Regions from separate parts of the Streptococcus salivarius genome, predicted to be linked through region 1. Evidence: predicted binding sites of a transcription regulator. Region 1 holds the regulator's gene; the other holds the start of a gene.

Evidence for each region. The regulator HrcA, encoded in region 1, represses chaperone genes, less so after heat shock. The targets are predictions, from matches to a motif close to TTAGCACTCNNNNNNNNNGAGTGCTAA.
Region 2: V471_RS09915 (ATP-dependent Clp protease ATP-binding subunit) is a predicted target of HrcA. The motif match lies at 1,839-1,865, and genes of this name have one in related genera.

What each region holds. Positions count from the first base shown of each region.
Region 1 is NZ_CP015283.1:652,577-656,011, forward strand. It holds gene V471_RS03435 (M15 family metallopeptidase) at 1-5, shown strand, start outside; gene V471_RS03440 (glycoside hydrolase family 73 protein) at 2-583, shown strand; gene hrcA (heat-inducible transcriptional repressor HrcA) at 777-1,811, shown strand; gene grpE (nucleotide exchange factor GrpE) at 1,850-2,374, shown strand; gene dnaK (molecular chaperone DnaK) at 2,460-3,435, shown strand, end outside.
Region 2 is NZ_CP015283.1:2,102,103-2,105,537, forward strand. It holds gene V471_RS09900 (amino acid ABC transporter permease) at 1-157, opposite strand, end outside; gene V471_RS09905 (DUF1797 family protein) at 471-701, opposite strand; gene argF (ornithine carbamoyltransferase) at 770-1,750, opposite strand; gene V471_RS09915 (ATP-dependent Clp protease ATP-binding subunit) at 1,993-3,435, shown strand, end outside.

The DNA.
Region 1 (3,435 bases):
AGTGAGACGACGTTTTAAACTAAAAGCCTTCATTACCTTAGTTGTTGTTTTTGCTTTAGGTATTCTCTTACCTTTGATTCTTCATGCCTCTACAGCTGATAATGCTCGTGCGGTAAAGGTTGCTTACACACAGCAAGAATTTATTGAGACCTTAGCTCCAACAGCTCAAAAGATGTCTAAAAACTATGGTGTACCTGCGTCTATTCTCCTTAGTCAAGCTGCATATGAGTCAAATTATGGTAGCAGTCTTTTATCTGTTAAATATCATAACATCTACAGTCTCCCTGCTCAGCCAGGTCAAGAACGTATTCGTTTAAAGGATAGTATCTACAGTAAAGGGAAATGGCAATACCAAAAGGTGGATTTTGCAGTTTTTAAGGATTGGTCAAGTTCTATGATGACTTATTTAGAAGAACTTCGCCAAGGAACGTGGGGCGAGTCGACCTATAAAGAGGTGGCAGGAACGACTAGTTATAAAGTTGCGGCAGAAAAACTACAAGCTGCGGGTTTTAGCAGTGATCCAGATTATGCCAAACACCTCATATCTATTATTGAGACCTATCATTTGTCAAAATATGATTGATAAGATTAGAGTGCTTCTGAGGTGCTCTTTTTTAACTTTTCTAGGTCTTAAGATGTATTTTTAGCACTCTTACAAAAAGAGTGCTAATTTTTTTGGTTTTTTGGGTTGACATGTTCAAGTTTAGGTGTATAATAGAATCATAAGTTAGCAGTCGATGCATTAGAGTGCTAATAAATAGAAATGAGGTGACATCGTGATTACGCAAAGGCAAAACACTATTTTGAATTTGATAGTTGAGATGTTCACTCGTACACATGAACCGGTTGGTTCGAAAGCATTACAAGAATCAATTGATTCGAGTTCAGCGACCATTCGTAATGACATGGCCAAGCTTGAAAAGATGGGCTATCTTGAAAAAGCTCATACTTCTAGTGGGCGTATGCCAAGCCGAGCAGGTTTCCAGTATTTCGTCGCTAATTCTTTGAATCTTGATACGATTGATGAACAAGATGTTTATCAAGTGGTTAAGGCCTTTGATTTTGAAGCCTTTAAACTTGAAGATATCTTGGATGCGGCGGCGAAGCTGCTGGCAGAAATGACAGGATGTACAGCAGTGATTCAAGATGTGGAACCGACACGACAACGTCTGACTGGATTTGACATTGTTCATCTGTCCAATCACGACGCTTTAGCGGTTCTTACTCTAGATGAATCTAAGCCTGTGACAGTTCAATTTGCTATTCCAAAAAATTTCTTGTCTAGTGATTTGGAAATTCTTCATAAGCTTGTTCAAGAACGTTTTTTGGGAAACACTGTCTTAGATATCCATTACCGATTGAGAACTGAGATTCCTCAGATTGTGCAAAAGTATTTCAAAATAACAGATAATGTTCTAGATTTGTTTGATTATATCTTTTCACAACTTTTTAAGGAATTGATTTTCATCGAAGGTAAGGTTGCATCACTGACTTATGCCGATTTAAAAACCTATCAATTTTTGGACAATCCACAACATGTGGCACTTGAGCTTCGATCAGCTATCTCCGATGATGAAGTGACCAAGATTTCGGTTGCAGAATCAACTGAAGAAGCGCTTGAAAATGTCACAGTTATGAGTCATAAATTCCTGATTCCTTATCGTGGGATGGCACTCATGCATGTGATTGGTCCAGTTGAAATGGATTATCGTCGCATGGTTAGTTTGGTCAATGTTATTAGTAGAGTTTTGGTTATGAAGTTGACGGATTATTACCGTTACCTCAATAGTAACCATTATGAAGTTAGCTAAGATGTAACATTTAAAAAGTATAGAAAGAGGTGTATGCCTTGACTGAAGATATTAAAAAAGAAGAAGTGAAAGAAGAGGAAGCTACGGAGACAACTGAAGAAGTTGTAGAGGAAGTAAGCGAACCTTCTGAACTTGAAGAAGCCCAAGCGCGTGCCGAAGAATTTGAAAACAAATACCTTCGTGCCCATGCAGAAATGCAAAACATTCAGCGACGTGCAAATGAAGAACGTCAACAATTGCAAAAGTATCGTAGCCAAGATTTGGCAAAAGCGATTTTGCCATCACTTGATAACCTTGAACGTGCTCTTGCCGTTGAGGGCTTGACTGATGATGTCAAAAAAGGTTTGGAAATGGTGCAAGAAAGTTTAGTGCATGCTCTTAAAGAGGAAGGAATTGAAGAAATTCCAGCTGATGGTGATTTCGATCATAACTTCCACATGGCAATTCAAACAATGCCTGCAGATGATGAACATCCAGCAGACACGATTGCACAAGTTTTCCAAAAAGGGTATAAACTCCACGAACGCGTCTTACGTCCAGCTATGGTAGTTGTATATAATTAATTGAAAACTTGTCCGAAATGACAGAAAACTATGAATGAAAGATAAAAAAAGCAAAATAGAAATTAAAGTAAAAAGGGGAAAACATATGTCTAAAATCATTGGTATTGACTTAGGTACAACAAACTCAGCAGTAGCAGTTCTTGAAGGAACTGAATCAAAAATTATCGCAAACCCAGAAGGTAACCGCACAACTCCATCTGTTGTGTCATTCAAAAACGGTGAAATCATCGTTGGTGACGCTGCAAAACGTCAAGCAGTAACAAACCCAGATACAATCATCTCTATCAAATCTAAGATGGGTACTTCTGAAAAAGTTTCTGCAAACGGTAAAGAATACACACCACAAGAGATTTCAGCTATGATTCTTCAATACTTGAAAGGTTATGCTGAAGATTACCTTGGTGAAAAAGTAACTAAAGCAGTTATCACAGTTCCTGCTTACTTCAATGATGCACAACGTCAAGCAACAAAAGACGCTGGTAAAATCGCTGGTCTTGAAGTAGAACGTATCGTCAACGAACCAACAGCAGCAGCCCTTGCTTACGGTTTGGATAAGACTGATAAAGAAGAAAAAATCTTGGTATTCGACCTTGGTGGTGGTACATTCGACGTATCTATCCTTGAACTTGGTGATGGTGTCTTTGACGTATTGGCAACTGCAGGGGATAACAAACTCGGTGGTGATGACTTTGACCAAAAAATCATCGACCACATGGTTGAAGAATTCAAGAAAGAAAATGGAATCGACTTGTCAACAGACAAGATGGCTCTTCAACGTTTGAAAGACGCAGCTGAAAAAGCTAAGAAAGACCTTTCTGGTGTCACTTCAACACAAATCAGCTTGCCATTCATCACTGCTGGTGAGGCTGGACCTCTTCACTTGGAAATGACATTGACTCGTGCGAAATTCGATGATTTGACTCGTGACCTTGTAGAACGTACGAAAACTCCAGTTCGTCAAGCTCTTTCAGATGCAGGTTTGAGCTTGTCAGATATTGACGAAGTTATCCTTGTCGGTGGTTCAACTCGTATCCCTGCCGTTGTAGAAGCTGTTAAAGCTG
Region 2 (3,435 bases), 750 kb from region 1:
CCAACCACTCCAAAGGTTTGATTCCAGAACGTTTGGCCAAGGATACCAAAACCCCAAGGATGGTTCCGAAGAAGACCACGCAGACCGAAATCATAATTGTTACTAAGACACCATAGTTAAAGTAAGACCAAAACTGTGGTAGAAATGAAAAATTCATCTAGATACTCCTTACTAATATTCTTCAATATTATATCAGAAGACTGTATAATAATAAAGTATTTTCTTATAAATGCGATATTTCAGTATAAAAACTAAGTTATAGACCTAGCTAGCAAAACTCTTAAGCAATACACCTCATGTATTTTCGAGATGACACCACGCCAAAAACTTTGCCAATGAGTTGAAACACTGCCTGTTTTGACAAGCCATACAAGCATCACCCCATGTTTTCATCCTGATAAAAATGCCTGAAACTCGATAGTTTCAGGCATTCTGATTTTTGGAATCTTGTAAAGTTCCAAAATAATTTATTAGTAAAGCAAATCGTAGATTTCCATTGCAATCAAGTCGATGCTATCAAATGAATAAGATTCACGTGCTTCAACGTCACGCAATGTGAAAACTGGACCATTTTCAGGATCGTTGCTAAATGATACTTCGGCAACAACCACTCCTTCACGTTCAAAATTACGTTTCAAATTACCACCATCAGCCGCCATCATTTCAAGACGGTTAATGATTCTCACCAAATGTGATTCCATGTTATTTCTCCTATTAATTGTGTATTTCTTACTTATTTTATCACACTTATGGGAAAAATGGGGGAATTTTAAATATTTTTCAAGGAATTGTACATAATGGCCTTGATAGAATGCATACGATTCTCAGCTTCTTGGAAGATGATATCACTGTATTTTTGGAAGACTTGATCGGTGATTTCTAACTCTGCCAAACCGTATTTGTCATAGATTTCTTTCCCAATTTGGGTATTGAGATCATGAAAGGCTGGGAGACAGTGCATAACGATGACATCTGGATTTTCCGTCTTGGCAAGTAGGTCTGCATTAATTTGATAAGGCAAGAGTAAATCAATACGAGATTTAAAGTCTACTTCTTCACCCATAGATACCCAGACATCCGTATAAAGCATATCCACTCCCTTGACCTCTGAAATATCATCTGTAATGGTTAAATCGGCACCATTATTATGTTTCTGAGCTAGGGCTACAATCTCATCTTCGGGTTGCAGCACCTCTGGGGCAATAATCTTGACATTAACGCCTAAAATAGCCGAAGTGACCAAAAGTGAGTTGGCCATATTATTTCTACCATCTCCAATATAGGCGATGGTCAAACCTTCCAAACTACCAAAATGCTCCTTCAAAGTCATGAAATCCGCAATCATTTGCGTTGGATGCCAGGTATCCGTCAAACCATTCCAGACCGGAACACCTGAGTACTTAGCCAAATCTTCGACATCTTCTTGCTTAAAACCACGGTATTCGATTCCATCAAACATAGAACCAAGCACCTTGGCTGTATCAACTACAGATTCCTTTTTACCTAACTGAATGTCTCCAGCACCAAGATAGGTCACATTCATACCTAGATCCTGACCAGCCACTGTAAAAGCTGAGCGAGTTCTTGTAGATGTTTTTTCAAAAATCAAGGCAATATTTAAGCCATCTAAATATTTATGCGGAATTCTTTCCTTCTTTAACTGTTTAAATTTTATGGATAAATCGATCAACTCCTCAAGTTCCTGCTTGGTAAAGTCGATTTCTTTCAAAAATGATTTAGCTTGTGTCATAGGTATCTCTCTTTCGTTCTGAATAATATAAAATAATTATATAATATTTATACATTTTAGACAAGCGATTCTGAATTAAAATTCAAAATTAGCACTCTTATCAAGAGAGTGCCAAACCTAGATGCTTTTTACTTGCAATCTACCTTCCGCATGCTATAATGAAGTCATAGATTTGACCTTTTTTGACCAAGATTTTTTTCAATAAAGGTCTTTCCCAATTCAGATAGAAAAGAGGTACTGATATGCTCTGTCAAAACTGTAACCTTAATGAAGCTAGTATTCATTTGTATACCAATGTAAATGGTAATCAGCAACAAGTTGACCTCTGTCAAAATTGTTATAAAATCATGAAATCTGACCCAGAGAACCCCCTCAATCAATTCAATCAAACAGGAGGTTCCAACTTCTTCGACGATTTCTTCAGCGACCTAAATAACTTCCGTTCTTCTAACGGCGATCTTCCCAATACACCTCCAACACAAGAAGGAGGTAACCAAGGAAACGGTGGCAATACACAAGGGCCAGGCCGTCCAGGAGGACCACGCCAACAAGCTCCTCAACAGCCACAAGGTCTTCTTGAAGAGTTCGGCATCAACATCACTGACATCGCTCGTCGCGGAGACATTGATCCTGTTATTGGTCGTGACGAGGAAATCATTCGTGTCATCGAAATTCTTAACCGCCGTACCAAAAACAACCCTGTCCTCATCGGTGAACCCGGTGTCGGTAAGACTGCTGTCGTTGAAGGCCTAGCTCAAAAAATCGTTGACGGTAGCGTGCCACAAAAACTCCAAGGCAAACAAGTCATCCGTCTTGATGTGGTCAGCCTGGTTCAAGGGACTGGTATCCGTGGCCAATTTGAAGAACGCATGCAAAAACTCATGGAAGAAATTCGTCAACGTCAGGATGTGATCCTATTTATTGATGAAATCCATGAAATTGTAGGAGCTGGTAATGCTGGTGATGGCAATATGGATGCTGGAAACATCCTAAAACCTGCCCTTGCTCGTGGGGAACTTCAACTGGTCGGAGCAACAACACTCAACGAATACCGCATCATCGAAAAAGATGCTGCCCTAGAGCGTCGTATGCAACCAGTTAAGGTTGACGAACCAACGGTTGAGGAAACCATCACTATTTTGCGTGGTATTCAACCTAAATATCAAGACTACCACCACGTCAAATATACGGACGAAGCGATTACTGCAGCTGCAGAATTGTCCAACCGCTACATTCAAGACCGTTTCTTGCCAGACAAGGCCATTGACCTTCTCGATGAAGCTGGTTCTAAGATGAACTTGACCCTCAATTTTGTTGATCCTAAAGATATCGACAAACGTTTGATTGAGGCTGAAAACCTCAAGGCTCAAGCTACTCGTGACGAAGACTTTGAAAAAGCTGCCTATTTCCGTGATCAAATTGCTAAATACAAGGAAATGCAAAAACAAACCATCAAAGACCAAGATATGCCTGTCATCACAGAAAAACATATCGAAGCCATTGTGGAACAAAAAACCAATATTCCTGTCGGTGATTTGAAAGAAAAAGAACAATCACAACTTCTTAGTCTTGCTGATGATCTTAAATCACATGTTATTGGACAAGATGCAGCAGTTGATAAGATTGCCAAAGCCATCCGTCGTAATCGTGTTGGATTGGGTGCACCAAATCGCCCAATTGGTAGC